DNA from 3 places in the Streptomyces sp. NPDC059787 genome. Region 1 is predicted to be linked to each of the others. Evidence: riboswitches for the same ligand, from Rfam matches in the RefSeq annotation. Region 1 holds a riboswitch; each other region holds the start of a gene.
The links. A riboswitch is a leader RNA that binds a small molecule or an ion and turns the genes downstream of it on or off. The one in region 1 is predicted to bind thiamine pyrophosphate.
Positions count from the first base shown of each region.

Region 2: it holds a riboswitch for thiamine pyrophosphate, as region 1 does, so the genes downstream of both, thiC (phosphomethylpyrimidine synthase ThiC) here and ACFV5H_RS06140 (thiamine ABC transporter substrate binding subunit) in region 1, are expected to answer to the same signal.
Region 3: it holds a riboswitch for thiamine pyrophosphate, as region 1 does, so the genes downstream of both, thiO (glycine oxidase ThiO) here and ACFV5H_RS06140 (thiamine ABC transporter substrate binding subunit) in region 1, are expected to answer to the same signal.

Region 1 covers NZ_JBHWHX010000004.1:268,774-278,841, reverse strand. Annotated here, with positions in the region: gene ACFV5H_RS06170 (VOC family protein) at 1-98, shown strand, start outside; gene ACFV5H_RS06165 (LOG family protein) at 376-1,497, shown strand; gene ACFV5H_RS06160 (LAETG motif-containing sortase-dependent surface protein) at 1,645-2,328, shown strand; gene ACFV5H_RS06155 (maleylpyruvate isomerase family mycothiol-dependent enzyme) at 2,395-3,192, opposite strand; gene ACFV5H_RS06150 (ABC transporter ATP-binding protein) at 3,217-4,236, opposite strand; gene ACFV5H_RS06145 (ABC transporter permease) at 4,237-5,838, opposite strand; gene ACFV5H_RS06140 (thiamine ABC transporter substrate binding subunit) at 5,886-6,965, opposite strand; TPP riboswitch at 7,046-7,151, opposite strand; gene rlmN (23S rRNA (adenine(2503)-C(2))-methyltransferase RlmN) at 7,176-8,282, opposite strand; gene ACFV5H_RS06130 (hypothetical protein) at 8,562-9,449, opposite strand; gene ACFV5H_RS06125 (peptidase inhibitor family I36 protein) at 9,583-10,023, opposite strand.
Region 2 covers NZ_JBHWHX010000002.1:102,840-112,907, forward strand. Annotated here, with positions in the region: gene ACFV5H_RS02445 (metallophosphoesterase) at 1-536, shown strand, start outside; gene ACFV5H_RS02450 (hypothetical protein) at 720-1,589, shown strand; gene ACFV5H_RS02455 (VWA domain-containing protein) at 1,683-3,143, opposite strand; gene ACFV5H_RS02460 (hypothetical protein) at 3,410-4,513, opposite strand; gene thiC (phosphomethylpyrimidine synthase ThiC) at 4,797-6,608, opposite strand; TPP riboswitch at 6,601-6,790, opposite strand; gene ACFV5H_RS02470 (YibE/F family protein) at 6,863-8,293, shown strand; gene ACFV5H_RS02475 (SsgA family sporulation/cell division regulator) at 8,361-8,795, opposite strand; gene ACFV5H_RS02480 (IclR family transcriptional regulator) at 8,894-9,724, opposite strand; gene ACFV5H_RS02485 (DUF5326 family protein) at 9,918-10,068, opposite strand, start outside.
Region 3 covers NZ_JBHWHX010000039.1:30,698-40,765, reverse strand. Annotated here, with positions in the region: gene pknB (Stk1 family PASTA domain-containing Ser/Thr kinase) at 1-986, opposite strand, end outside; gene ACFV5H_RS29010 (thiazole synthase) at 1,271-2,068, opposite strand; gene thiS (sulfur carrier protein ThiS) at 2,071-2,271, opposite strand; gene thiO (glycine oxidase ThiO) at 2,268-3,434, opposite strand; TPP riboswitch at 3,432-3,543, opposite strand; gene ACFV5H_RS28995 (hypothetical protein) at 3,587-3,925, shown strand; gene ACFV5H_RS28990 (NAD(P)/FAD-dependent oxidoreductase) at 3,958-5,199, shown strand; gene ACFV5H_RS28985 (Rv2175c family DNA-binding protein) at 5,277-5,642, shown strand; gene thiE (thiamine phosphate synthase) at 5,783-6,448, shown strand; gene metF (methylenetetrahydrofolate reductase [NAD(P)H]) at 6,556-7,479, shown strand; gene ACFV5H_RS28970 (hypothetical protein) at 7,536-8,483, shown strand; gene ACFV5H_RS28965 (phytoene desaturase family protein) at 8,490-9,986, opposite strand.

The sequences.
Region 1 (10,068 bases):
CCCAGGACTACGGCTTCATGTACGGCCGCGCCTTCGACGACCTCGACGGCCACACCTGGGAGGTCATCTGGATGGACCCGGCCGCGGTGCAGGGCTGACGCACACGCGGGGCCGGGGGTGCCGTTCGGCTCGGGCCGGCTTCGGGTGACGGCGCCTTGCGGCCGCCCCGAGCGGGACGACGAGGGCCCCTCCCGCGTATGGAGGTCCCCGCTCGAGCGAAGCCGAGCGGGAGGAGCGCGCAGCCGCAAGGCGGAGGAGGGCGCCAGGGCGGAGTCCTGGCGCCCGACGACAACGCGGCCGGGGCCCCTCTGGGGAGCGCGTGCCGGACCCCGCGACCCCGGCAAGATTCGAACGACACCCCACTAGCATGGGCGGGTGCAGACGAGTCCCGCCCACGCCGTCCATCACGGGGACCGCGAGATAGAGACGCTCGAGGAGTTCGACGCGATCGTCTCCTCCCGCGGCACGCTCTCCGGATTCCGTGTCCAGTCCGTCGATCTGACCGACCGGACACGGGAGTTGCTCACCAACGACACCGCCGGGGCCGTCTTCCTCGGCTGCCCGATGCGCCCCGACGCGGCGGAGAAGCTCCGCGCCGACGGCGCCCTGGTGCTCCCGCCCGTCCCCGGCCTGCCCTTCGACCCGTACCGGGGGTGCCTCTACACGCCCGGCGACCTGTTCGCCTCGCTCGACAAGGGCTACGAGGCGACCCCGGACGCGCTGGCCTACACCTGGTTCCAGCGGACCAAGGCGGACGGCGACATCTTCGCCTCCATGCTGCGCGCGGTCCACGACGACTCCATGTCCGACGCCCTCGACGAACTCCTGCGCGGGGCGCGGGTCGTGGGCGTGATGGGCGGTCACGCGATGGCCCGCGGCACCGAGGAGTTCCGGGGTGCCGCCCGGCTCGGGCAGGCGCTGACCCATGCCGGGTTCACGGTGGCGACGGGTGGCGGTCCGGGCGCGATGGAGGCGGCGAACCTCGGCGCCTACGCGGCCCCGTACGACGACGCCGTGCTGGACGAGGCCTGCGAACTCCTCGCCTCCGCGCCCTCGTTCACGCCGTCGATCACCGACTGGGCGCGTGCCGCCTTCGAGGTGCGCACCCGCTGGCCGAAGGGCAACCACTCGATCGGCATCCCCACCTGGTTCTACGGCCACGAGCCGCCGAACGCCTTCGCCTCGCACATCGCGAAGTACTTCGCCAACGCCACCCGCGAGGACGGGCTGCTGGCCCGCTGCGACGCGGGCGTGGTGTTCCTGCCGGGCGCCGCCGGGACCGTACAGGAGATCTTCGACAACGCGACGCCGAACTACTACGGGTCGCGCGGTGAGCCCACGCCCATGGTGCTGGTGAACCGGGCGCACTGGACGGAGAAGCTGCCGGCCTGGCCGCTGCTGCGGTCGCTCGCCCGGGAGCGCTCGATGGAGGCCCGGATCGCCCTGGTCGACCGGATCGAGGAAGCGCCGGAGGCCTTGAAACGTCTGGGCGGTTAATAAGAAGGCAAAGCCCGGTCCCACCGTAGGCATATGCGTTGACACTACTTATGCGGCGCTTATAGACCTGAGAGTCGCATGGGAGTGCTGATGCTCCATCAACACTCCCTCAACCCCCCGCATTTACGCTCTCCCGTAAGGACAAACGTGGCAGTTCTGTCCGTATCCCGCCGTACCGTCGCGCGCTCCGTGCGCGCCCTCGGTGTCGTCTCCGCGTCCGCCGCCCTCGCGATCGGCGTCGCCGGCAGCGCGGCGGCCTGCAACATCACCGAGTTCTCGGCCGAGGCCAAGTGCGTCGGTGACAAGGGCGTCATCACCGTCACCGACAAGGACCCGGCCGGCGTCCCCGCCACCATCACCGTGTTCCTGCAGGACAAGCAGGTCGGCGAGCAGGTGGTCAAGGGCACCGCTGAGGGCACCACCATCACCTTCGAGGAGGACTGGAAGCCGAACGCCGAGTACCGCATCCACGTCGACGCGAAGCCCTACGTCGACGAGGACATCAAGCCGAACCTGGTCACCCCGGCGACGGCCTGCAAGACGGAGGAGGAGCCCCCGGCCGAGGAGGAGCCGAAGCCGACCCCGTCGGAGTCCTCCTCCACCCCGGCCGAGGAGCCCGAGCCGACCCCGTCGGCGTCGGAGAGCGAGAGCACCGCTCCGGCGGACACCGCGAGCAACGCGCCGTCCCCGGCCGGTGAGTCGAACCTCGCCGAGACCGGCGCCAACTCCAACACCGGTCTGATCGCCGGCATCGCGGCCGCCCTGGTCGTGGCCGGTGGTGGCGCGGTCTTCTTCGGCATGCGCCGCCGCGGGGCGAACAGCCAGAGCTGACGCCTCACGCACACAGTGGCGGCCCGTCCCCTTTCCCGGGGGCGGGCCGCTTCCGTCACCGGCCGCTCAGCCGAACGTCGCCCGCTCCAGCCAGAACTCCAGCAGCTCCCGGTCGCCGAGCACCTCGAGTCCGGGGGCGTCCGGCGGCAGCCGGCGGTAGAAGGCGAGGAGCACGGAGGTGAGCGGGCCGCGCAGGGCGACGGTGGCCTTCTCGTGGCCGCGCCGCCAGGAGACACCCTCCTCGCCGAGCTCGATCAGCCACTCCGAGTGGATCTCCGGCCGGGTCCCGGTGGCGTGCAGATGGATGGTGCGCCGGGGCCCCCGCAGGTCGTGCACCGTGTCGTCCGGCAGCGTCCGCTGCGCCCACTCCACGATCTCCAGCCACTCGTCGACCGCGTCCGCGGCGATCTCGGGGGCGACCTCGTAGGGCAGCCCGGCGGCCAGGGTGGCGTCCGCTCGGTGGACGGTCACCTCGTGCGTCATACGGCGGGCCCAGAACCCCGCGTTGTGGATCCCGGCCCAGCTCCACACCTTCGCGTCCGGCCCGGCCTCGCGCAGCGCGCCGACGACCAGCTCGCCGGACTCCGCCAGCCACGCGTCCAGCGCGCCGGGATCGCCCCACGCCCCGGGCCCGTCGAACCCCGGCACCCGATCCTCGGGGACGTCGTCCTCGGCCCCGGTCCGCACCATGACGTCCACCCAGCGCAGGGCGCCGCCGGTGTGCCGTACGAGCTGCTCCAGGGACCAGTCGGGCGTGGTGGGCACGGTGCCGGACAGATCGGCGCCGGACGTCACGACCGTCCGCAACTGCCCTACCTGGTGTGCGATTTCCTCGCAGTAGCGGTCATGCGCGAGTGGTGTCATGCCGCACACCCTAGGCAGCCGCGCTCATCCCAGCACGGCGATTTCCGCCGCGTCGAACTCCACGCCGACCTCGTCCCCGACCTCCGGCGCGGCCCTGAGCGCGCAGGCCGCCTCCAGGCGGGGCGCGTCCTCGGGCTGGAGGTGGACGGTGACATGGGTGCCGCGGAAGGTGCGTGCGGCCACCGTGCAGCGCAGGCCCTCGCCGGCCGGGACCAGGCGGACGCCGGCGGGACGGACGAGAAGGGGCCGCGTGCCCTGGGGGGCGCCTTCCGGGACGGGGAGCTTGCCCCAGGGGGTCACCGCGGCATCGTCGCCCACCGTCGCCTCGACGACGTTCTCGAAGCCGAGGAAGCGGGCCACGAACGCGTCGGCCGGACGCTGCCACACCTCAAGCGGCGTACCGGACTGGGCGATCCGCCCGTCCCTCATCACCACCACCCGGTCGGCCAGCGCGAACGCCTCGCCCTGGTCGTGCGTCACGGCGAGCACCGTGGTGCCCAACCGGCCGAACAGCTCGCGCAGTTCGACGACCAGCCGTTCCCTGAGCGACCGGTCGAGCTGTCCGAGCGGCTCGTCGAGCATCAGGAGCCGGGGGCTGGGTGCGAGGGCGCGGGCGAGCGCCACGCGCTGCTGCTCGCCGCCGGACAGCGCGGCGACGGCGCGTCCGGCCGCGTCCGGCAGTCCTACCAGGTCCAGCAACTCCCTCACTCGTTCCGCCTGTTCGCTCCGCGACGCGCCGTGCATGCGCAGGCCGAAGGCGACATTGCCGCCCACGTCCCGCTGCGGGAAGAGCTGGTGGTCCTGGAACATCAGCCCGACGCCGCGCTTGTGCGCGGGCACGCCCGACTGGTCGTGTCCGTCGAGCGACACCCGCCCGGAGTCGAGGGGCTGCAGTCCGGCCACCGCCCGCAGCAGCGTGGACTTGCCGCTGCCGCTGGGGCCGAGCACACACACGATCTCGTGCTCCGCGACCCCCAGGTCGACGGCGTCCAGCACCGGCCGCCCGCCGAAGCGGACGGTCGCGGCCTGAAGGCTCAGCAGCATCTAGAACTCCCCGGTCCGGTCGGTCCGCAGCCGCTCAAGCACGAGCAGCGCCACCGCGCACACGATCATCAGAATCGTCGACAGGGCCATCGCCTGGCCGTAGTTGAGGTCCCCGGGCCGCCCCAGCAGCCGCGCCACGGCCACCGGCAGCGTCGGGTTCTCCGGCCGCGCGATGAACACCGTCGCCCCGAACTCGCCCAACGACACCGCGAACGCGAACCCGGCCGCGATCAGCAGCGCCCGCCGCACCAGCGGCAGGTCCACCTCCCGCCACGCCCGCCACGGCGACGCCCCGAGCACCGCCGCCGCCTCCCGCAGCCGTACGTCCACGGCCCGCAGCACCGGCAGCATGGTCCGTACGACGAAGGGAACGCCGACCAGCGCCTGCGCGAGCGGGACCAGGATCCAGGAGGCGCGGAGGTCCAGCGGCGGCTCGTCGAGGGCGATCAGGAAACCGAAACCGACGGTCACCGCGGACACCCCGAGCGGCAGCATCAGCAGCGCGTCGAAGCCGCGCACCAGCCGTCCCGCGTCCCGCCGGGTCAGCGCCACGGCGGCGAGAGAGCCGATCACCACGGCGATGGCGGTGGCGGCGACGGCGTACTGGAGCGAGTTGCCGACCGCCTCGATCGGCGCGGCCAGGAACACTCCCCCGTCGTCCTGGGTCAGCTCCCGGTAGTAGCCGAGACCGGCGGCGCCGAAGGAGCGTTCCACCAGTACGGCGAGCGGCAGCAGGAGCAGTACGGCGACGGTGGCGACGACTCCGCCGAGAAGCGCCCACTGTCCGGCGCCGCACGGACGGCGCGCGGTCACCGAGGCGTCCACCAGCCGCAGCGCGGTCTCCCGGCGCCGTACGGTCCAGGCGTGCAGGGCGAGGATCGCGCCCACGGCGGCGAACTGGATCATCGTCAGGACGGCGGCCGTGGACAGGTCGAAGATCTCGGAGGTCTGCCGGTAGATCTCCACTTCGAGGGTGGAGAAGGCCGGCCCGCCCAGGATCTGCACCACGCCGAAGGAGGTGAAGGTGAACAGGAAGACCATCAGCGCCGCCGCCGCCACGGCGGGCGCGAGCGCGGGCAGGGTGACGGTCCGCCAGGCCGCGAACCGCGAGGCGCCGAGCATCCGCGCGGCCTCCTCCTGCCGCGGGTCGAGCTGCGACCAGAGCCCGCCCACGGTGCGTACGACGACGGCGTAGTTGAAGAAGACGTGCGCGAGCAGGATCGCCCACACGGTGGTGTCCAGCCGCAGGCCCCACAGCTCGTCGAGGAGTCCGCCGCGGCCGACGAGTGCCATGAACGCCGTACCGACGACGACCGTCGGCAGCACGAACGGCACGGTGACCACGGCCCGCAGCACCTGCTTGCCGGGGAAGTCGAAGCGGGCGAAGACGTACGCGCCGGGCAGGGCGATCAGCAGGGTGAGGGCGGTGGAGACGAGGGCCTGCCAGGTGGTGAACCACAGGACCTGACGGACGTCGGACTGCGCCAGTACGTCTCCGATCCGCCCGAGGTGCCAGGTCCCGTCGGTCTTCAGTCCGCGTGCGACGATCGCGGTGACGGGGTAGGCGAAGAAGACGGCGAAGAACGCGACGGGCACGGCCATCAGGCCGAGCCGCGCCGCGCTCCCGCGCCGCCTCGCCGCGGTCCGCGTCACTTCAGTACGAGCGAGGTCCACGACTTGACCCACTGGTCACGGTTGTCGGCGATCTTCGCCGGATCCATCGTCTGCGGGTCCTTCGCCTGCGGCCCGAACTTCACGAAGTCCTCGGGCACCTGGGCGCCCTCCCGCACCGGGTAGACGAACATGTTGAGCGGCATGTCGTCCTGGAACGGCTTGCTGATCAGGAAGTCGAGCAGGGCCTTGCCGCCCTCGGGGTTCTTCGCGTTGCTCAGCAGCCCCGCGTACTCGACCTGGCGGAAGCAGGTGCCCTCGGCGACACCGGTGGGCGCGGTCTCCGGCTTCGGGTCGGCGTAGATGACCTCGGCGGGCGGCGAGGAGGCGTACGACACCACCAGCGGCCGGTCGGCCTTGGCCTGCTTGCCGCCGGCCGAGCCGGAGAACTCCTCGTTGTAGGCCTGCTCCCAGCCGTCGACCACCTTCACGCCGTTGGCCTTGAGCTTCTTCCAGTAGTCCTGCCAGCCCTCGTCCCCGTACTTGGCGGCCGTCCCGAGCAGGAAGCCGAGGCCGGGAGAGGAGGTGGAGGCGTTCTCGACGACGAGGAGGTCCTTGTAGGCGGGCTTGACCAGGTCGTCGAGGCTCTTCGGCGGGGTCAGGTCGTGCTCGTCGAACCACGCCTTGTCGTAGTTGACGCAGACGTCACCGCTGTCGACGGGGGTGACCCGGTGCTTGTCCTGGTCCACGCGGTACTCGTCGAGGATCAGGTCGGAGCCCTTGGCCTCGTACGGCTGGAACAGCCCGTTGTCGAGGGCGCGGGACAGCAGGGTGTTGTCGACGCCGAAGAAGACGTCGCCCTGGGGATTGTCCTTGGTCAGGACGGCCTTGTTCACGGCCTGTCCGGCGTCGCCGTCCTCCAGGACCTTGAGCTTGTATCCGGACTGCTTCTCGAAGGCGGCGACGACGTCCTTCGACACGGCCCACGAGTTGTGGCTGACCAGGGTCACGGTCCCGGACCCGCCGCTCGAGTCGTCGCCGTCGGACGACCCGCACGCGGACAGCGTGACCAGCCCCAGCCCGACGGCCAGGACCGCGACCTTCTTGGTGATGCCCACTTGATTCCTCCTGGAGTGACCAGGAAGAGACGCGGCCCTGCCCGGGACCCCTCCGCGGGGTCCCGGGCAGGGCGCAACAGCTCGAGTGATGACCGATCTCCCTACCCAGAATGACCTGGGCCAGGTTCGGAGGGTCTGCGGCCGGTGCCGCACTCTCAGCGCTGTGGCGCTCCCCTGTCGGAATATGCAGATGTGATTGCTCGGGTCACATTACCGTTCGCTCGCGGCGAGCTGACCACACGCCCCGTCGATCTCCTGCCCACGGGTGTCCCGGATCGTCACCGGTACACCGTGTGCGGCGATCGCCTCCACGAACGCCTTCTCGTCCTCGGGCCGGGAGGCGGTCCACTTGGAGCCGGGGGTGGGGTTGAGCGGGATGAGGTTGACGTGCACGGGGCGGCCCTTGAGCATCCGCCCGAGGCGGTCACCACGCCAGGCCTGGTCGTTGATGTCCCGGATGAGCGCGTACTCGATGGACAGCCGCCGGCCCGACCTGGCCGCGTACTCGAACCCGGCGTCGAGCACCTCGCGCACCTTCCACCGCGTGTTCACGGGGACGAGGGTGTCGCGCAGTTCGTCGTCGGGGGCGTGCAGCGAGATGGCGAGCCGGCACTTGAAGCCCTCGTCGGAGAACCGGTGGATGGCCGGGACGAGACCGACGGTGGACACGGTGATCCCGCGCTGCGACAGCCCGAGCCCGTCCGGCTCGGGATCGGTGAGGCGGCGAATCGCCCCCACGACCCGGTTGTAGTTGGCGAGCGGCTCACCCATGCCCATGAACACGATGTTGCTCAGCCGCGCCGGGCCGCCGGGAACCTCGCCGTCCCTGAGCGCCCGCATCCCGTCCACGATCTGGTGCACGATCTCGGCGGTCGACAGGTTCCGGTCGAGCCCGGCCTGCCCGGTGGCACAGAACGGGCAGTTCATGCCGCAGCCCGCCTGGGAGCTGATGCACATGGTCACCCGGTCCGGGTACCGCATCAGCACGGACTCGACGAGCGTCCCGTCGAACAGCTTCCACAGTGTCTTGCGGGTCGTCCCCTGGTCGGTCGACAGGTGCCGTACGACCGTCATCAGCTCCGGAAGCAGCGCCTCCTGCAGCTTGCCGCGGGAACCGGCGGGGACGTCGGTCCACTGCTCCGGGTCGTGCGCGTACCGCGCGAAGTAGTGCTGCGAGAGCTGCTTGGCACGAAACGCCTTCTCACCGACCGCGACGACCGCCTCCTTCCGCTCGGCGGGCGTGAGATCGGCAAGGTGCCGCGGCGGCTTCTTGGCTCCGCGGGGGGCGACGAAAGTAAGTTCTCCGGGCTTAGGCATGGCGTTACCAGTGTCGCAGATCAATTCGTGTGGCCTGCAGCCGTGAGCTCTGGGGGGTGACAACGGGCGTCGCCGGTCGCCGTGGGCTCTCCCCGGAGGAGCAGAGGTCCACCGCTTCGGTCTCCGGGTGCTTCACGTCCCGCCCCTTCTTCGGACACCGGGCTTCCGCCACGCCCCCCTCGACCGCAGCGATCTCGCGGGGAGGCGCCGGTCGACGACGTGACGCTCCGCGTACAGGTGTTCCGCGGCCCGGGAGCTGCCGGCCGTACCCGGGCCGAGTCATTCCGCTTCGGCGACTATCCTCCGGGCCGCTTCGACCTGTTGTTCCTGCTTCTCCTTCAGCGTGCGCAGAACCTTGGCGCTGCCGTCTATCAGCTCCTTCTGAATCGCCTTTTCGGAGCTGAACCACGTGTCCAGCAGGCCGGTTTCCTCTTTGCAGGAGAAGTCGGCGACCGCCGTCTTCTTCTCCTCCGCGGAGGGCTCATCGCCTTCGAAGGACTGCGATTCAAGTGCCTGCACGGGCGTGGCGTACGTGTACCCCTTGCCCGCCATGCACTGCGACCATTTCGACGTGGCCGTCTTGACTTTCGGGTCCTGCAAGGATTCCTTGTAGCTGTCGACGGATATACGACTGGCGGCCGCGACGCCCGGCTCGTAGCTGTAGGTCTTTCGGAAACTCTTGATCGCTTCTCCGAGACATCCCTCGTCGGGAATTCTCTTCCCGTTGTACTTCGCGGCCGTTTCCGTTTTCGCTCCGCCTTCGGCGCTGTTCCCCACCAGAACCTTCCGTTCCTCCGGGGAGAGGCTGCTCCTTTCCGTCCCGGCCGACTGCTCGGGCGGAAAGTGGTATCCGTACTGCATTGCCGTCTGCATGTCGGATATCCCGTACCGACGGTCCGCCACCTGCCGGGTCGGCGGAATCACCGCCGGGGTGTAGTCGATACCGAAGCCCTCCATGCACTCGCGGGCCAGGAGTTCCTGCGCCGACCGGATCACGCGCTGCTCGTCCTGGGGCAGGCTGTACTCGGCGATGGGCAGCCGATACGTGTACGCCTCCTTTCCGGCCGGCGGGGAGGCGGCCGGGGCCGTCGAGGCCCGGGCGTGATCCGGAGACGCCGCGTCCTGCTGCGTGCAGCCGACCAGCGCCACCCCCGACAGCAGTGACACCAGGATGAGCGAGGGCCGTGAAGATTTCACCATGGGGAACGTCTCTCGAATGGCTGCGAACGCGGAACGTACTCGATGCAAAAGAAAACCCCGCACGGGCCGCATGGACCGGTGCAGGGGTTTTCCTGATACCTCAGGCGGTCCAGGTGTAGCAACCGGTCGACGTGTAGCCGAATCGCAGCGAGGCGTTCTCGTTGTAGGTGTTACGCAGTCGGGGCGCGGCGGACAGCGGCTTGAAGGAGTCGCACGGACCGCTGTAGTTGCTGTTGTAGAAGACCGTCATGTTGGCTTCGCCGCCGTTGATGAACGAGGCCGCGTTGTTCTTCACGGCCTGGCCCTGGCCCGTGCCGTAGTCCAGGAAGGTGTAACCGGCAAGGTTGGGCACGCTGTCCTTCATGAAGGCCGTGCGCGAACCCTCGAAGTTGCTGTTGTAGAAGAAGACTCCGCACCATTCGGTGGTCAGGTCACAGCCCTTGCCCGTGTAGGCCTGAGCCGTCGAAGCGGTTCCCAGCATCGATCCGGCCGCGATGGGCAGAACGAAGGCCAGAGGAATGAACTTCCGAGCGATCTTCACGTGCCCTCTTTTCTTGTCAATTCACCAGGACTTGGCCCGCCAACC
Region 2 (10,068 bases), on a different contig from region 1:
CCGTCAACTCCGGGGCCGGCACCGCCACCTTCCAGGCGGCCTGGCTGCTCAACGGCGGGCAGAAGACCGACATGGACCGTCTCCAGGACCACCACCTGCAGTGGATGTCCCGCCTCGACGCCGTCGAGGCGGTCGACGGCCATCTGCTGCTGCACTCCGACACCACCGCCTACCTCGACTACGGCCGCTCCATCGAAGAGGTCAACGACACCGTCCGCGAGACGCTCACCCGCAACGACGCCGACGAGGTCTGGGACCTGTTCCGCAAGTTCACCAAGCGGTTCTCCTTCCGTGACGAGGGCGGCGCCGACGCGGTGCGCTCCCTGCTGGATACGTACGGCGGCACCCGGGTCGTTCACGGCCACAGCCCGATCCCCTATCTGACGGGCCAGGTCGGTTCCGAGGACGGCGAGGACGACAGCGGCCCCGTGGTCACCGGACCTCATGTCTACGCCGACGGACTCGCCATCGCGATGGACGGCGGGGTCACCATGGCCGGAAAACTGCTGGTCCAGCAACTGCCGCTGGTCGTCTGACGGTTCAGCGGGCCGTGCCCGTGCGGCCCGCAACCGCCCCGTGCACGTGCCAATTTCGGTAAACCCCCTGTCACCGCGCGCCGTCACCGCTCTACCATCGGCTTATCCGTAGCAGGCTCCCCTCCGTTTCTGCCCGACGGCTCGTCAGCATGCCGAGCCCCAAGCCCTACGGAGCATCGGGGGATGCACATGAACAGCGTTCCGCAGCACCTGCTGAGCGAGGACCGCCAGGAATACCAGCGGATTCTCGATGAGGCGCTGCGCTCCGCACCACACCACCCGGAACTGGCCGCGGTCGGACAGCGGCTCAACTCGGAACAACTGCGCACGATGGCACTCGACGCCACGGCGATCATCACGACGGCTGCGGCGACCGAGTACCAGCACTATGTGAAGGTCCGCGAGGAACGGCGCCGGCCACCGGAGTCGTCCATCTCGTCCGTCCGCGAGTCCGGCTCCACCGAACCGGGCACGAACCCGATGGGGCTCGCCGCCACCATGGGAGAGGTCGCCGAGACCACCGGGGCCGGTGCCGTCGCCGTCGTCGCCGTCCTGGCACCCGTCCTGGCCGGAACCGCGGCCGCGATCTTCCTGCTCGTCGGCTACATCCTGCGGATGCTCGACCCCGACGCCGCGTTCGCCCGGACCATGCTCACCACGGGGTGGGTGTTCGGCGCGGTGACGGCGGTCGCCATCCTCGTCGCCGCCGTGGGCCTGCTGCTCACCGCACTGCGCAACAAGCCCTCGGCGCTCGGCAGGTCGTACGACGAACTCGACGAGGAAGTGACCCTGGCCAGGGACGCCTGGCGCGAGGCCCTGCTGGAGCGGGGGATCCTGCCGTTCCTGCGGGACGCGCTCACCGACCCGGCGACGGTCACCGCGCTGCAGCACACGGCGCCACCCCCGCCGACCAGCCGTATCCCGCACCTGGGGTACGACCGGCCGGGCTTCTCCAGCCCGGGGGAGGGAGCGGCCCGTGGCACACGGCCGAGCTACTCCAGTCCGGACTACTCGAGCCCGGACTTCGGGGGACCGGAGCACCAGCCGGAGTAGCCGGGCGGCCCGTCCGTCGGCTTGCGCTCTCCGTACCGGAGGCGCGAGCCGGATGGACGGATCCGGCGACGGGCCGGACGGTCGGGCCGGGTCTCAGAGGATTCCCGCCCGTCCCGCGGCCGTGATCCACTGCGGGAACTCGGAGAGCAGACGGTCGTACAGCTCCGCGTCCGGCACGGTGCTGATGTCGTCGACGGCGAAGAACCCGACGTTGTCGACGCGGCGTCCCGGCAGCGTGTCGAACCGCTCCAGCACACCGTAATGGGACTTGCCCAGCCCAACGAACTGCCAGAAGACCGGTTCCTCCACCGCCTCACGGAGCTCGTGCTCGATCTCCTTGTTGCGGTAGACGCCGCCGTCGGAGAAGAACAGGACGAGGGTCGGAGCGGACGCGGGATTGCCCCGGACGAACGCCCGCACCTCGGCGATGACCTTCTGCTCCTCGTTCTGGATGCCCACGTCCCGCATGTCGACCTGGCTGGGCTCCAGCCCTTTCTTCCGCCCGCGCCGGAACAGGCCCACCTCCCCCACCCGCACATGCAGCCGCAGCCACTCGGGAAGCTCCCCCAGCCGCAGATCCGGCAGCCGGGCCGGGTTCGAGGCGAACGTCCAGGCCTGCATCTCGCCGTCGTCGTCCAGCTGCGCGGCGACCGCCGCCATCCGCTCGACGACGTCGGCCACGACCCCCTTGGAGTACAGGAAGGACATGGACCCGGAGGCGTCGAGTACGAGGATGACGCGCGCGGTGACCTCGGCGGCCCCGTGCTTGCGCAGACTGACCGCCACCTGTTCCTTGCGCAGCGACAACCGCTTGCGCATGTCGACGGGCAGCCTCTCCTCGCCCTTGGTGAGCCGCGGAGCACCGGGGTGGGGGTGGGGCACGGCAGACTGCTGGGCGGGCGCGACCGGCACGGCGGGAGGCACGGACGGGGGCGGCGGAACCGGGGCCGAGGTGGCCGCGGGCGAGACCGGCGGGACCGGAGGCGTGGTGGCCGCGGGGGAGGCGGACGAGGCCGGGGGCGCGTCGTCCACGGTGATGCCGAAGTCCGTGGCAAGACCCGCGAGCCCGGAGGCGTACCCCTGCCCCACCGCCCGGAACTTCCACTTCCCCTGCCGCCGGTACAACTCGCCGCCGATGAAGGCGGTCTCCGTCCCCGCCGCCATGTCGAACCGGGCCAGCTCGGTCCCCGCCCCGGCGTCGAGCAGCCTGAGCACCAGTCCGGGCACCTGCCCGAACGTCCCGCCGTCCGCCGACGCGCACAGCACGATCCGCTCGACCACCCCTTCCACGGCCCCCAGATCCACCTCCACGGTGTCGGTCGTGTCCCGCGCTCCGCGCTGTTTCCCGAGATGCGTCACGGCGCCGGACGTGTGACGAGGCTGGTTGTAGAAGACGAAGTCCCCGTCGTCCCGCACCCGCCCGGCCTCCGTGAGGAGCAGCGCCGAGGCATCGATGTCGGGCACACCGGCCCCGGCCGCCCAAGCGAGCTCAACGCGCACCACGCGGGCATCGACGGGAAGATTGGACCCCTTGCTCATCGGACTCGCTGTCATGGGGCCAGTCTGCCCACCCGCCCCGGCGAAGGGGAGGGGCCACCACACCTGCCGCGCTGCGGAAGCGGCACCCACGGCGGGCACCGCCTCCGCGCCGCCTGCGGCGAACGCCCGGCCCGTGATCGGCAGGCGCACGCGGTTGCCCGTGGCCGCGAACCCCTTCGGCTTCCGGGCCGCACCCTCCTCGGTCTCGTCCCGGCTTCCGCCGTGTTCACGACGGATGTCCCGGGGGATCTCCATCGATGACCGCACGAGGCCGGTGTGCACTACAGGCGGCGGAGAACCTGCGCCTCGACCCGTTCGACGGTCGAGCGGCTGAAGGCGTGCACGAGAGCGAGGTGGAACAGCGCGGGTGCCGTCGCCGCCCACCGGTGGACGCGGTCCTCCCGCAGCAGGTACCTGACCACCGTCGCCGGACGGAAGGGGACGAAGTCGATGGTCCGGTGCTCCCACCGGTCAGCCACGCCCCGGCTCATGCGCGTCTGGAGGCCCGTGCTCCCGAGGTCCTTCAGCCGTGCGTGGAAGTGGGCGCTCCAGCCCCGGCCGTCCACGTCCAGCACGAAGGCCAGGAGGTCGAGCGAGTATTCGTGGGGCTCCAGGGACAGTTCCTCCCGCATTCCGCGGCGGGCCACCGCGTGGAGATCAGGTGCGTTCCTCCCGGAGGAATCGATGTGTCTCGACAGTCCCTCGTTGACGGAGGAGTTCCAGACGCCCGGTGCCGTACGGACCCGATCGCTGCGTCGGGTCACCACGAGCATGTCGTCGGCGGTGACCACCGCGACATTGACGCCCAGGCTGCACTGCAGGAAGGAGGGGGCCTTCAACGGCTCGTCCGGATCCAGGTAACGGGACCGGGGCGTCGTACCGTCCGGAAGCCGGCGGTCGAGTTGTCGTGCGGCCAGGAAGGTGTAGTAATCGGTCGGACGGAGCCTCAGGTGCACCTCGGACTTCTCTTCGAGAGCGGTACGGGAGACGTCCAGGGAATCGACGGCGTACCGCGGACCGTTCCACAGCGGAGCTCCTCCCTCCGTTTGCAGCCGCTCGCTCTCCTCGGCTATCTCGTCCCGCCAGCCGGTCATGTCCGGAGGCAGTTCCACCTCGTCGTCCAGTACGTGGACATGAATGGCCTCGGGCGATATGGGAGTCTCCCCGTCGCCTTCGACGATCAGTGCGGGGGTGTGCAACGGCCCGAGGGAGAAAGCCCGCCAGGCGGGACCCGACTCCTCCCGGCGCCCCAGGCTCCGTATCACGCTCGTCGAACGCCTGCGGAGCCGGAACCACGCGTCCTGCAGGGGCTGTTGGAACAACACGGCGAACAACATGCCGAGCACGGCGCCCACGACGCCGTTGAGTACATCGATCCCGTCCATGGTCAGCGACAGTAGAGATCATGACGTGGCCGAGCGCCATCGTGCTGCTTCCGTTATGAGGCCGCTCCCCCACGCAGGCGCGGGAACCTGAGCACGGAGTGAGGCGAGAGGTACCCGGTCGGTCCGACGGTTCGGCGCGCACGGCGTTGCCCGCCGCTCCACGACCAGGACCCGGGCGGCGACCCGGTGGGGCTCCGCCGGTACCCGCACGACACCACGAGATGACGGAGCCGGAGCATCCGGTCCGGTGCGCGGCACACCGGACCGGATGCCCGAGAAGGACTCAGTCCGCCAGCGGGAGGTACACCCGGTTGCCCGCCTCGGCGAACTCCCTGGACTTCTGGAGCATGCCCTCGGCGATCTCCTCGGGGGAGACCCCCTCGGCCGCCGTACCGCCGAACCGCTCCGTGATGCTTTGGCTGATCTTCATGGAACAGAACTTCGGGCCGCACATCGAGCAGAAGTGGGCCGTCTTGGCGGGTTCCGCCGGCAGGGTCTCGTCGTGGAACTCGCGTGCCGTGTCCGGGTCGAGGGCGAGGTTGAACTGGTCCTCCCACCGGAACTCGAAGCGGGCGTCGGACAGCGCGTCGTCCCACTCCTGGGCACCCGGGTGGCCCTTGGCGAGGTCGGCGGCGTGGGCGGCGATCTTGTAGGTGATGACGCCGGTCTTGACGTCGTCACGGTTGGGCAGGCCCAGGTGCTCCTTGGGCGTGACGTAGCAGAGCATGGCCGTGCCCCACCAGGCGATCATCGCGGCGCCGATGCCGGACGTGATGTGGTCGTACGCGGGCGCGACGTCCGTCGTCAGCGGGCCGAGCGTATAGAACGGGGCTTCATCGCAGATCTCCTGCTGAAGGTCGATGTTCTCCTTGATCTTGTGCATCGGGACGTGCCCCGGGCCTTCGATCATGGTCTGAACGTTGAAACGCTTCGCGACCGTGTTGAGTTCCCCGAGCGTGCGCAACTCCGCGAACTGCGCCTCGTCGTTGGCGTCCGCGATGGACCCGGGCCGCAGACCGTCGCCGAGCGAGTACGTGACGTCGTACGCGGCGAGGATCTCGCAGAGCTCCTCGAAGTTCTCGTACAGGAACGACTCCTTGTGGTGCGCCAGACACCACGCGGCCATGATCGAGCCACCGCGCGAGACGATGCCGGTCTTGCGGTTCGCGGTGAGCGGCACGTACGCCAGGCGCACGCCCGCGTGGACCGTCATGTAGTCCACGCCCTGCTCGGCCTGCTCGACGACCGTGTCCTTGTAGATCTCCCAGGTCAGTTCCTCGGCCCGGCCGTCGACCTTCTCCAGGGCCTGGTAGAGCGGCACGGTGCCGATGGGGACGGGGGAGTTGCGCAGCACCCACTCGCGGGTGGTGTGGATGTTCCGGCCGGTGGAGAGGTCCATGACCGTGTCGGCGCCCCAGCGGGTCGCCCAGGTCATCTTCTCGACCTCCTCCTCGATGGAGGACGTCACCGCCGAGTTGCCGATGTTGGCGTTGACCTTCACCAGGAACCGCTTGCCGATGATCATCGGCTCGATCTCCGGGTGGTTGACGTTGGTCGGCAGCACCGCACGGCCCGCCGCGATCTCCTCACGGACCACTTCGGGCGCGACGTTCTCCCGGGTCGCCACGTACTCCATCTCGGGTGTGATCTCGCCGCGGCGCGCGTACGCCAGCTGTGTGACCGCCTGGCCCGCGCGGCCCCGGCGCGGCAGGCGCGGCCGGCCGGGGAACACGGCGTCCAGATTGCGCAGGCCCCCGCGCGGAGAGGTGTGCTTGATCCCGTCGTCCTCGGGACGGACGGGACGGCCCGCGTACTCCTCAGTGTCGCCGCGGGCGGTGATCCAGTTCTCCCGCAGCGGGGCCAGGCCCCGGCGGACGTCGGTGTCGACGAGCGGATCGGTGTACGGGCCCGATGTGTCGTACAGCGTGACCGACCGCCCGTTGGTGAGGTGCACCTGACGGACCGGCACCCGCAGGTCGGGGCGTGTGCCCTCGACGTACGCCTTGTGCCAGCCGATGGACTTCCCGGCCTCCGTGTTCTCCTCCTGGGCGGAGTTCTGCGTGGAGGCAGGCGTGCGTGCGTCCTTGTTGGTCATGAGACCTACTCCCTACGCCGGCATTACCCGGTAACAGGTTCGGCGGTCGACGCAGCGGTTTCCGTCTGCCGACGTTCCGTGGGAAACATCACTCGCCTTCGGTGATGTTTCATGTGAAACGTCGCTGGGACGGAGGTCAGCGCCCTCTCAGCCCGGTGCTCCGAGCTCCCGCGTGTACAAAAGCGACTCCACGCTAGCGTCATTTCTGGCGCGGTGAACAGAGGGCCCCATCCCGTTCTTGCGATGATCGGGCGGTGACCCCCACTCAACCTCCTCCGTTTCCACCGCCCGAACCGTCACGCGCGCCCGGCGCCGGAGACGGCGGCGGCCACGCCCACGGGCACGCCCATGGGCACAGCCACGGTCACGGCCCGGCGGCGCCCGTCTCCCAGCACCTGCGCAAGGTCATCGCGGCGATCCTCATCCCGTTCGCGGCGGCGGTGCTGATCGGGCTCGCCGTGCTGTGGCCGGGCGGCGCCCCGGCGCACGAGCGCACCGGCGTCGGTTTCGACCGGCAGACGCAGCACGCCACGGTCACCAAGGTGGTCGAGCTGAGCTGTCAGTCCGTCAACGCCTCCGGAGGCGTACCGACCGGCGACACCTCCACCGCCGAGGGCTCCTCCGCCCAGCAGCAGGCGGACGGCGCCTGCAAGAAGGCGACGATCCGGGTCGACACCGGTGACGACAAGGGCCGTACGTTCAACGAGATCGTGCAGCCGGACCAGTCCCGGCAACTGCACGAGGGCCAGAAGGTCGTGGTGGCCTACGAGCCCTCCGCGCCCGAGGACCTCCAGTACTCGGTCACCGATGTGAACCGGCGCTTCCCGATGGCGCTGCTCGCGGGCATCTTCGCGCTCGCCGTCGTGGCCGTGGGACGGCTACGCGGCGTCATGGCGCTGGTCGCACTGGCGATCAGCTTCCTGGTGCTCAACTTCTTCATCCTGCCCGCGATCCTGCAGGGGTCGAACCCACTGGTCGTGGCGGTGGTGGGGGCGAGCGCGATCATGCTGATCGCGCTGTATTTGTGTCATGGGCTGTCGGCGCGTACGTCGGTGGCGGTGCTCGGCACACTGATCTCGCTGCTGCTGATCGGCTTCCTGGGTTCGGTGTTCATCGGGTGGGCCGCACTGACCGGCAACACCGACGACAACACCGGTCTGATCCACGGGCTGTATCCCGGGATCGACATGAGCGGTCTGCTGCTGGCCGGCGTCATCATCGGTTCGCTCGGTGTCCTCGACGACGTGACGGTCACCCAGACGTCCGCGGTCTGGGAGCTGCACGAGGCCAACCCGTCGACGGGCTGGCGCGGGCTGTACCGCGCGGGCATCCGCATCGGCCGCGATCACATCGCGTCCGTGGTCAACACGCTGGTCCTCGCCTACGCGGGCGCCGCGCTGCCGCTGCTGCTGCTGTTCTCCATCGCGCAGAGCAGCGTGGGGACGGTCGCCAACAGTGAGCTGGTCGCGGAGGAGATCGTACGCACCCTGATCGGCTCGATCGGCCTGGTGGCCTCGGTGCCGGTGACCACGGCCCTGGCCGCACTGGTGGTCTCGGCCGACCGCCCGACGGCTCAGGCACGGGCGCAGGGAGCCGGACCGGCACAGACGCAGGGAGCCGGGCAGGCACCGGAGGCGCGGCCGGCCGTGGGGCGCGGCGGGCGGGGCAGACGCCGTAAGCGCTGATGTCCCGCGTGGCGGGCGGAGCGCGCTGAAGCGTTCCGCCACCGGTCCACCCGACTGGCGTAACGCTTCAGCCGGCGCTCTGCTCCGCCAGGATCCGGTCCAGTGCGTCGTCGAGGTGGGCGTCGAAGTCGGCGAGCGCCCCCTCCTGGCCCAGTGGCACCAGCTTGTCGGTGCGGTCGAGGAAGGCCACGAGCGGCGCCGTCGACGAACGGAACAGTGCCTGGTCGCTGCCGACCTGAAGCCGGATCAGCACCTCGCCCAGCATGTCAGGATCCACCGGCGAGACGCGTACGTCACCCTCCCCGCACGGCCGTCCGACGCCGTCGATCAGCAGCTCCCGGCCGAACGCCCAGGTCACGGGGGCGTCCCCCGGCAAGTGGAAGGTCAGCCGCACGGCGTAGGGATCACAGGTGTCGTAGCGGAGCTCCACCGGGATGCGGAAGGACAGCTCCTCCGACACGAGAAAGCTCATCATGACCTCTGCCTGTACGGATTCGCGCATCGCCTACCCCGTCATTCGCCACGGACTGGCCGGGCATGGACCCTGACACCAGAGGGAATCTTGCTGAACGTACACAGCAGATCACAAGGAGTGAGTTTTCAGATACTGATAGACAGCGTGAGTGACCCGACGAAATGCTCCATCTCGGCCTGCAGTCGCTGTGCTGCGGGGACGAGCCGGTCGGCCTGGTGCGTGGGCAGCGAGATGGCCACCGACGCGGCCACGGAGCCGACGGTGACGGGGATCGCCGCGCAGACCGTGCCCAGCACGTACTCCTGACGCTCCATCACGGGCCCCATGCGCCGCGTCCGCTCCAGGCGCCTCAGCAGGCTGTGGTCGTCGCGCACGGTGTACGGCGTGACGGACCGCACGGGGTGGCGGTCGAGGTGGTCACGGCGGGCGTCCTCGTCGAGCTGGGAGAGCAGGCACTGGCCGATCGCGTGGGCGTGTCCGGTCTCCCGGAAGTCGGCCCACTCCTCGACCGCGGGGTGGGCGGGGGTGTCGGAGACACAGACGACGTCGATCTCGCCCTCGCGGTACACGGCGTAGTACACGGGGGCTCCGATCGCGTCCCGCCAGCGGGCGAGGGTGTCGGCCACCGTGCTGCGACGTTTCTGCTCCGCTCCGCTGCTGCTCAGCCGCTCCGCCGCCTCCCCCAGGAAGAACAGCCCCTTGTCGCGGCGCAGATAGCCCTCGTGCACCAGGGTGCGCAGCAGGTGGTACGTGGTGGGGAGCGCCAGTCCGGTCTCGCGGGCCAGTTGTTTGGCCGGAGCCCCGTAGCCGTGCCCGGCGACGGTCTCCAGCAGGCGCATGGCTCGCTGGACGGAGCCGATGAGCGTGGCGGTGGGCGGCGGTGCGGGTGGCGCCGGCGAGCGGGGCTGCGGGGGGACCGCGGTCAGCTGCGCGGAGCCGGTGCCAGTCGTGGCCAAGGGTCACTCCCGAAACGCGAGGGGGCAGCCCGTGCGGGGAACACGGGTGGGGGTTGCCGCTCGCGGGGATCGTCCCCGCGTCGAGTTCCGGACTCTAACGGGCTGTCACCGCGTGCGGACGGCCCGCCGGAGAAACTTCCCCCGCCCGAGGGAACCGGTGATTCCTGTTACCGCTTCACCGGTCCCCCTCGGCTCACCAGTCGCTGCGCGACGAGGAACTCGATGTGAACTTCCGTACGACGTAGATCAGTCCGCCGACCAGCGCCACGAAGACCAGCGCCTTGAAGAGCAGTCCGATCACGAAGCCGACCACGCTCGCTATCAGCCCGCCGAACACGACCAGG
Region 3 (10,068 bases), on a different contig from region 1:
TGCACGGGGTCCGCGGGCTCGTCCTCGTTGACGGGCAGCGGGCGGGGGACACTGAGCGAGCGCGGGATGACGCTCGTACGGTCCTCGGCGTTGTCGTGCTCCGACGTCAGCGCCTGCGGCGGCACCGCGTCGAGCTGCTCGGCGGTGAGCCGGCCGCGCCCCGCGCGGACCCGCGCGAGCAGCGCCACCGCGTCGTGCGGGCGGATCCCGGGGTTGCGGGCGGTCGCCGACGCGACCAGTTCGTCCAGCTCGTACGCCATGCCGGGCACGGCGGCCGACGGGGCCGGCACGTCGTCGTGCAGGTGCTTGTAGAGCACGATCGCGGGGGAGTCGCCGTCGTGCGGCTTCTCGCCGGTCAGCATCTCGTAGAGCAGGATGCCGCAGGCGTAGACGTCCACGCGGGGGTCGGCGACGCCGTTCTCGATCTGCTCGGGAGCCAGGTACGAGACCGTGCCCAGCACGGTGCCCGTGGTGTTCGTCACCGAGTCCACGGCGCGGACCAGCCCGAAGTCGGCGACCTTGACCCGGCCGTCGTCCCCTATCAACACGTTCTCGGGCTTCATGTCCCGGTGCACGAACCCGGCCCGGTGCGCGGCGCCGAGCGCGGCCAGCACCGGCTCCAGGATGTCCAGCGCGGCGCGCGGCTGGAGCGCGCCGCGCTCGCGCAGCACGTCGCGCAGGGTGCAGCCGGCGATGTACTCCATCGCCAGATAGACGTACGCCCCGTCGGTGCCCTGGTCGAAGACCTGCACCACGTTCGGGTGGGCCAGCCGGGCGACCGACTTCGCCTCGCGGATGAACCGCTCGACGAACGAGCCGTCGGCCGCGAGGGAGGGGTGCATCACCTTGAGCGCGAGGATGCGGTCCAGGCGGGTGTCCACGGCCCGGTAGACCGTGGCCATCCCGCCGACCGCGATCCGCGCCTCGACGCGATACCGGCCGTCGAGCACCTGCCCGACCAGGGGGTCCTGAAGGGTCGTATCCACGCCCCGAGTCTACGAGCCCCCACCGACACCCCCGACCCGTTCATCCCCCGTTGAAGCGGACCTGTGACGTGCACCGCGTAACCGCGGGCGCCCCGCCGCGTAACCGCGGCCACCCCCACCGCCGTAACCGCGGGCGCCCCGCCGCGTAACCGCGGGCAATCGTGCCTCCCCCCAGTGCCTTGAGGGCCTGGGAGGCGCCCCCAGGGCGGCACGGGTGGGCGCAGCGGCACCCTGTAAGCGCCGGCGAGCGAAACCCGCCCCGCCCAGCCGCAGCCCCGGCACCGTCAGAACGCCGGCCGCTCCGGATCCAGCACGGCCATGCCCTCCGCGGGAGACGACGCCTCGGCGGCGAACCACCGCCGGGGAATCCGCCCCGCCAGCCGGGCCAACCGCCCCGCCTCCACCGCACACCGCATGGCGGAAGCCATCACCACCGGCGCCTGCGCCCGGGTGACCGCCGACGCCAGCATCACCCCCGCACACCCCAACTCCATCGCCAACGCCACATCGGACGCGGTCCCGGCCCCCGCGTCAAGGATCACCGGCACCCCCGCCCGCTCCACGATCAACTCGAAGTTGTGCGGATTCCGGATCCCCAGTCCCGACCCGATCGGCGACCCCAGCGGCATGATCGCCGCACACCCCACCTCCTCCAGCTTCCGCGCCAGCACCGGATCGTCGTTCGTGTACGGCAGCACCGTGAACCCGTCGTCGACCAGCGTCTCCGCCGCGTCCAGCAGCTCGATCGGGTCCGGCAGCAGCGTCCGCTCGTCGGCGATGACCTCCAGCTTGACCAGGTCCGTGCCGAGCGCCTCCCGTGCGAGCCGCGCGGTGAGCACGGCCTCCCCGGCGGTGAAGCACCCCGCCGTGTTCGGCAGCACCCGGATGCCCAGCCTCTCCAGCACCGACAGCACGGACCCGTGCACCGAGGGGTCCACCCGCCGCATCGCGACGGTCGTCAGCTCCGTCCCGGACGCCACCAGCGCCCGCTCCAGCACGTCGAGGCTCGGCGCCCCGCCGGTGCCCATGATCAGGCGGGACGTGAAGGACGTACCACCGAGGAGGAACGGATCGTCGGCCACGGTCAGCCTCCCTGGACGGCGGTCAGGACTTCCACGCGGTCACCCTCACGGAGGGGCGTGGCGGGCCACTGCGCGCGCGGGACGACGGTTTCGTTGAGGGCGGCGGCCACCCCCGAGGGTGCCGCGGTGAGCGACCCCACGACGAGGTCGAGAGCCGTGCCGGGCGCGAACTCCCGGCGCTCCCCGTTGACCGAGATGTTCATACGGGCTGCTCCGCGCGGACGGCGGCGCCGAAGCGCCGGGGGGTGAAGGGGCGAGCCACCTCCGGCAGGGCGCCGGTGGTCAGGGCCTCCGCCATGGCGTCGCCGGTGACCGGCGTCAGCAGGACACCGTTGCGGTAGTGGCCGGTGGCGAGCAGCAGCCCCTCGAGCTCCGTCGGGCCGAGCAGCGGCGCGTTGTCGGGGGAGGCGGGACGCAGTCCGGCCCGGGTCTCGGTCAGCGGCAGCTCGGTGATGCCGGGGACCAGCTCGTGGGCGTCGCGCAGCAGCTCGTACACACCGCCCGCGGTCACGGTGGTGTCCCAGCCCATCTCCTCGCTGGTCGCCCCGATCACCAGCTCGCCGTTCTCGCGCGGCACCAGGTAGACGTGGCTGCCGCGCACCACGGCCCGTACGGTCCGGTTCAGGAAGGGGCCGTGCCGCGCGGGCATCGTCAGCCGCACCACCTGCCCCTTCACGGGGCGCACGGGAGGCAGCACGTCCGCCGGGACGCCCGCGAGCCGCCCGCTGAGGCTGCCCGCGGCGAGCACCACCTGCCCGGCGACCAGCTCGGTGCCGTCGGCCGTGGCCACGCCCGTCGCACGGTCTCCCGCGACGACGAGCCGCTCGGCCCGCGCGCGGTGGACGGTCACGCCCGCGCGCTCACAGGCGGTGACCAGTGCGGCCGCCAGCCGCCGGGGGTCGATCTGGTGGTCGCCGTCCACCCGCAGGCCGCCGCGCACCCCCGGCGCGAGCATCGGCTCCAGGCGCCGGCAGTCCCGCCCGGACAGCCACTGCGAGTCCAGTCCCGACCGCTGCTGCAGGGCGTGCAGTTCCCGCAGGTGGGCGCGGTCGTCGGCGTCCAGTGCCACGGCGAGCGTGCCGCACGCGCGGTAGCCGAGGTCGTGGCCGGTCAGCTCGGTCAGTTCGGCCGCGAAGCCGGGATAGCGCCGCGCGGAGGCGAGGTTCAGACCGAGCAGGGTCTCCTCGCCGTAGTGCAGTTCCGTGACGGCGGCCAGCATCCCGGCGGCCACCCGGGCGGCGCCGCCGCCCGGCTCGGGGTCCACCACGGCCGTGGCGAGACCGCGCTGCGCGGCCCGCCAGGCGGTGACCAGACCGATGATTCCGCCCCCGACGACGAGGACGTCTGAGGTACGCGTGGGCGACATGGGCGTCCAGCCCCTCCCTTCGCCGGCATGACCCGGATCAGGTTCGTACGGTCGGAGGCCGCCAGCCTCCCTCTCAGCCCGGTGCGTCCGGGCTCCCGCGAGTGCTTGTACGTTGGCCACCCTAGCAACGCGCCTGCAAGGGAGTCTTTACCGTGGCCCGCTCGCTCGACGGACTCGTCCTCGCCCCCGTGGCCGACCAGGCCCCCGGCCAGGTCGGCACCCGCACCCGGTTCACCTACCACGAGCGGGGCGGCGAGATCTGGGCCGAGTACGAGGGCGGCGACGTCGTACGCGGACACCTGGTGGGCACCCGCGCGGGGGACCGGCTGGACTTCCGGTACGTGCAGCTCAAGCGGGACGGCACGACCTCCTCCGGGCACTGCGTGTCGACGGTCGTGGAACTGCCCGACGGACGGGTGCGGCTGGAGGAGGAATGGCAGTGGGAGTCGCAGCCGGGCAGCGGGACGAGCGTGGTGGAGCAGCTCGGCTGATCGACGCCGCGTCGGGTGTCTAAGGTGATCGGGTGAGCGAGCAGACGCAGGGACCGGGACGGTCCGAGCCGCGGCGGGTGGTGGTGGCGGGCGCGGGCATGGCCGGTGTGCAGACCGCCCTCGCCCTGCGGGAGCAGGGCTTCACCGGCACCGTGACCCTGATCGGCGCGGAACCCCACCAGCCGTACGACAGGCCGCCGTTGTCCAAGGCGGTGCTGCTCGGCAAGGCCGAGGACTCCGCCTTCGACGTCGACTTCGAGGACGCCGGCATCGAACTGCGGCTCGGCTGCGAGGTGCTCGGCCTGCGCCCCGCCGACCACGAACTGGACACGGAGAACGGGCCCGTCCCGTACGACGTCCTGGTGGTCGCCACCGGTGCGGAACCGGTCCGGCTGCCGGGCACGGAGGGCGTGCCCGGCGTGCATCTGCTGCGCACCCTGGACGACGCCGCGCGGCTGCGGCCGGTGCTCGCGCGGCAGCACGACATCGTGGTGGTCGGCGCCGGCTGGATCGGCGCGGAGTTCGCCACGGCGGCCCGCGAGGCGGGCTGCGCGGTCACCGTCGTGGAGGCGGGGGAGCGGCCGCTCGTCGAGGCGCTGCCCGCCGAGGTGGCCGCCCCGATGGCCGCCTGGTACGCCGAGGCGGGCGTCACACTGCGCACGCACGCGCGCGTGGAGCGCGTCGAACCCGGCGCCGCGGTCCTGGACGACGGCACGCGGCTGCCCGCGGGCGCCGTGGTCGTCGGCGTCGGGGCCCGGCCCGCCACCGGCTGGCTGGCGGGCTCCGGGATCGAGCTCGGGGCGCACGGGGAGGTCGTCGCCGACCACCATCTGACGACCTCCCTGCCGGACGTGTACGCGGTCGGCGACTGCGCGTCCTTCCCGTCCGGGCGCTACGGCGAGCGCCTGCTGGTCCACCACTGGGACAACGCCCTCCAGGGGCCGCGCACGGTCGCCGTGAACATCCTCGGCGCGGCCACCGGCCGGGAGCCGGTGGTCTACGACCCGGTGCCGTACTTCTGGTCCGAGCAGTTCGGGCGCTTCGTGCAGTACGCGGGACATCACGCGGACGCCGACCGGACGGTGTGGCGCGGGGACCCCGCCGAGGCGGCGTGGAGCGTCTGCTGGCTGCGGGAGTCCCGCCTGGTCGCGCTGCTCGCGGTGGGACGGCCCCGGGACCTGACGCAGGGGCGCCGGCTGATCGAGGCGGGCACGGCGATGGACGCGGAGCTGCTGGCGGACCCGGCGCGGCCCCTGAAGTCGGCGGCGGCGTGATGCTCCCGGCCCGGCGCGTCCGCCCAGGTGGGCGGGGCTGACTTCCGGCTGTCGGTGGCAGATGGCAGGCTTGTCCCGTGACCGAGATTGACGCAAAGATCGATGCTCTCGTCCCCGCCTGGCTCACCCTGCCCGACATCGCCGAAATGCTCGATGTCGAGGTGACGCGCGTCCGGCAGCTGGTCAAGGAGGGCCAGCTCATCGCCGTACGCCGAGGTGAGAACCGCGCGCTGCACGTGCCCGCCGCCTTCATCGACGAGGACAAGGTCGTCAAGGGCCTGACCGGGACCCTGACGCTCCTGCGGGACGACGGCTTCACGGACGAAGAGATGCTGGAATGGCTCTTCACCCCCGACCCCTCCCTGCCGGGCACGCCCGCCCAGGCACTCGGCGAGAACCGCGGCACGGAGGTGAAGCGCCGAGCCCAGGCGCTCGCGGTCTGACCCGGCCCCGACCGTCCACGATCCGAACACCACCGGCCGGGGCGCGGGCCCCGGCCCGGGGACACCCGCGCCGGCGGCATAGGGTCCCTGCGGCGGGCCCGCCGGGCCCGTACGCCGCCGACACCCTGGGGGATCCTCCTGTGACCGCCACCGCTCGCGCCCGGCTCGCCGACGCCCGGCTCTATCTGTGCACCGACGCCCGCAGGCGGCAGGGGGATCTTCCGGAGTTCCTGGACGCGGTCCTGGCCGGCGGGGTCGACATCGTGCAGCTGCGGGACAAGGGCATGGAGGCCGGCGAGGAACTGGAGCACCTGGCGGTCCTCGCCGACGCCTGCGCCCGGCACGGCAAGCTGCTCGCGGTCAACGACCGCGCGGACGTCGCCCACGCCGCCGGAGCCGACGTCCTCCACCTCGGCCAGGGCGACCTGCCCGTCCCCGCCGCCCGCGCGATCCTCGGCGACGACGTCCTGATCGGCCGCTCCACGCACGCCGGGTCCGAGGCCGCCGCGGCGGCCGTCCAGCCCGGCGTGGACTACTTCTGCACCGGCCCCTGCTGGCCCACCCCCACCAAGCCCGGCCGCCACGCCCCCGGCCTGGACCTCGTCCGGTACACCGCCGCCCTGGGCACCGAGCGCCCCTGGTTCGCCATCGGCGGCATCGACCTCGGCAACCTCGACGAGGTGCTGGACGCCGGTGCCCGCCGGGTCGTCGTCGTACGGGCCGTCACCGAGGCGGACGACCCGCGCGCGGCGGCGGCCGAGTTCGCGAAGCGGCTGCGACAGGCGGCGCCCCCGGACGCCGGATGACCCCCGCGCGTCTCAGGTTTGTCCAAGGGGTGGACAACAAGTCGGCATTCCGGACAAATATTCCGCATCCGGTTGGGGGACCGCCGCCCCCTGGCTAACCTGCCGGTATGGCCCTCGGAACCGCATCCACCAGGACTGACCGCGCACGCACCGTGCGTGACATGCTCGCCGCCGGCAAGACGACGTTCTCGTTCGAGTTCTCGGCGCCGAAGACCCCCAAGGGCGAGCGGAACCTGTGGAGCGCGCTGCGCAGGGTCGAGGCGGTCGCGCCGGACTTCGTCTCCGTGACCTACGGCGCGGGCGGCTCCACGCGCGCCGGCACGGTCAAGGAGACCCAGCAGATCGTCGCCGACACCACCCTCACCCCGGTCGCCCACCTCACCGCGGTCGACCACACCGTCGCCGAACTGCGCAACATCATCGGCCAGTACGCCGACGCGGGGATCCGCAACATGCTCGCCGTGCGCGGCGACCCGCCCGGCGACCCGATGGGCGACTGGGTGCCGCACCCGCAGGGGCTGACCTACGCCGCCGAACTCGTCCGGCTCATCAAGGAGTCGGGCGACTTCTGCGTCGGCGTCGCCGCCTTCCCGGAGATGCACCCGCGCTCGGCCGACTGGGACACCGACGTCGCCCGCTTCGTCGACAAGTGCCGGGCCGGCGCCGACTACGCGATCACCCAGATGTTCTTCCAGCCCGAGTCCTATCTGCGGCTGCGTGACCGAGTCCACGCGGCGGGCTGCGAGACCCCGGTGATTCCCGAGGTCATGCCGGTGACCAGCGTGAAGATGCTGGAGAGGTTGCCAAAGCTCAGTAACGCCGTGTTCCCGGAGGCCCTCGAAGAGCGGATCCTCGCAGCGAAGGACGATCCGGCGGCGGTACGCTCGATCGGTATCGAGTTCGCCACGGAGTTCTGCGCCCGGCTGCTGGCCGAGGGAGTGCCCGGACTGCACTTCATCACGCTCAACAACTCCACGGCGACCCTGGAAATCTACGAGAACCTGGGCCTGCACCACCCACCGCGGGCCTAGACCGGTCGCACTCATATACGACACACTGAGTAGCGACCACTGGGAGAGGGGCGTACATGGGCTGGGCGGTCCTCTACATCGCGTTCGGCATCGTCGCGCTGTGGTTGCTCGGTGAGGTGCTGCTGCAGTACAAGGCACGCCTGCGCTGGCGGCTGCTCGCCTTCGCCGGCTTCCTCGGCGTCGTGCTCGGCGTGCTGATCCCGTCCGTGGTCGTCATCGGGCTGGGCGCCGCGGCCTTCGCGGTCGGCCAGACCTATGTGACCCTGTCGTTCCGCCGCGGCTTCGCGGCCGGCTGGGCGGTCAACGCGCCGGTGCTGGCCGCCGCCAAGGGCCGCCGCGGCGGCCGCGGGCGCCAGGAGCCGACCCTGGAGGTCTCCGGCCTGGAGGCGTCCGGCGCCGGCCACGGCGACGAGAGCGACGCCCCCCGCGACCGGGCCGGCCACCAGGCGGACGACGACTACGACCGCGACGACGTGTTCACCCCCGCCGCCCGCCCCGACCAGCCGGCGGCCGCTGAGACGACCGCCGTCTACGAGCCGCAGCCCATGCCCGACGACACCGGCTCCTACGGCGTCTACGGCGGCGACACCGGGTACGCGGCCCCGGCCCAGGACCAGTACGCGGCGGCGGCCCAGGGGGCCGACCCCAACTACGCCTACGACTACTCCGGTTACGGCCAGCAGCAGGGCTACGACACCACCGGCCAGCAGCAGTACGCGGCCTACTCCGACCCGTACATCGGCAACTCGGCCTACGGGGACACCTCGTACGACACCGGCTACGCCGACCCGCAGCAGTACTCCCAGCAGGGCTACGGGCAGGACCCGTACGCCCAGCAGGGCTACGGCGGCGAGACCCCGGCCGGCGGCCTGTGGGTCCCGCAGCAGCGCAGCGCCGACGATCCGTACGGCGGTGAACTCCCGCCCGAGCAGCAGTACCCGTACCAGGGCGACGGACAGACGCACGGCAACGGCACCGGGTACGACGAGCAGTACCGCTACTGAGCGCGCTCACTGCGACCCGCGGAACTCCGGCCCCTCCACGACCAGCCCGGCGACCAGTGCCCCCGACATCCCGGCGTGCGGGAGCCCGCCGCCGGGGTGGGACCAGCCGCCGGCCGTGAACAGCCCCGCCATCCCGGTGCTGTTGGCCGGGTGCAGCAGCCGCCCGCCCGCCGCGGCCAGCGCCGGTACCGGCACCGCGCCGCCCTCCGCGCCGGTCTCCCCGGCGATGTCGGCCGGGGTGCGCGTCTCGTGCCACAGCAGCCGGTCGCGCAGACCGGGCACCGCACGCTCGGCGACGGCGATCAGACGCTCGGCGTACGCGTCCCAGGACTCCTCGGTCCCGGCGGGCACCACCGACGTCACCGTGACCGCCTCGTGGCCGGCGTCGGGGACCAGTGCCGGGTCGTCCGGCCGCAGCACCGTGACCGTGGGCCGCGGGGGGAGGCCCACGGGCGCACCGGACAGTGAATCCAGTTCGGCCTCCCGGTCGTCCGTGTGCACGACCGTACGGTGCGGGGTCCCCTCCGGGCGCCCGCCCCGCAGTGCCAGCGCCACCGTCACCCTGCTCGCCGTCCCCCGCTGGGCCGGGACCTCGCCGGCGGCACGCACCCGCGTCCCCCGGCTCAGCCGGTCCAGCACCCCGGGAGCCACCCCGGCGACCACGAGGTCCGCCTCCGCGACGGTGCCGTCGGCGAGCTCCAGCCCCGCCGCCCGGCCGTCCTTCTCCGTCAATCCGGCGACCTCCGCGCCGAAGCGGAACTCGACCCGGCGGGCCAGACACCGCTCGTACACCGCCCGCGCCAGCTCCCGCATGCCGCCGCGCACGTACCACATGCCGAAGGCGTGCTCCATGTACGGCAGTACCGCCGCGCTCGCCGGGGTCTCCCGGGGGTCGAGGCCGTACGCCAGCGCGTGGCTCTCCAGCAGCGCGATCAGCCGGGGATCGCGCAGCTCCCACGCACCGGCCTCCGCGAGCGTGCCCGCCGTACGCGTGCGCAGGAGCTTCCTGTGCGGGACCGCCGGATACGGCTCACGCTCGGCCAGCACCCGCCAGTTGGGCCACAGCGGCTCCTCCAGCAGCGGCCTGCGCGACCGGTCCCAGGTCTCCCGGGCCCGCACCAGGAAGTCCCCCCAGCGCCGGGCCGCGTCCGCCCCGAGGCTCTCCTCCAGCGCGGAGACGACGCCCGCGCGGGAGGCGTTCGGCAGCGACACGCGCGTACCGTCCGCGAACACGTGGTGCGACGACGGGTCGACCTGGACCAGCTCGACGCACGCCTCCAGCGGCTCCCTGCCGGTCTTCACGAACAGGTCCCGGTAGACCGCCGGCAGCGGGAGCAGTCCTGGCCCGGTGTCGAAGGCGAACCCGTCCCGCTCCAGACGGCGCAGCGCGCCGCCGTACGTCTCCGTCCGCTCGTACACCGTCACCCGGTGGCCCGCGACGGCCAGCCGGGCGGCGGCCGCCATCGCGCCCATCCCGGCGCCGATCACCGCAATCCGTGCCATGCCAGGGACTTTATCCGCCGCCACCGACAGCCCGTCCCCGAGTACCCGCGCCCCCGCCCCGGGCTCCAGGCGGCGGCACCGG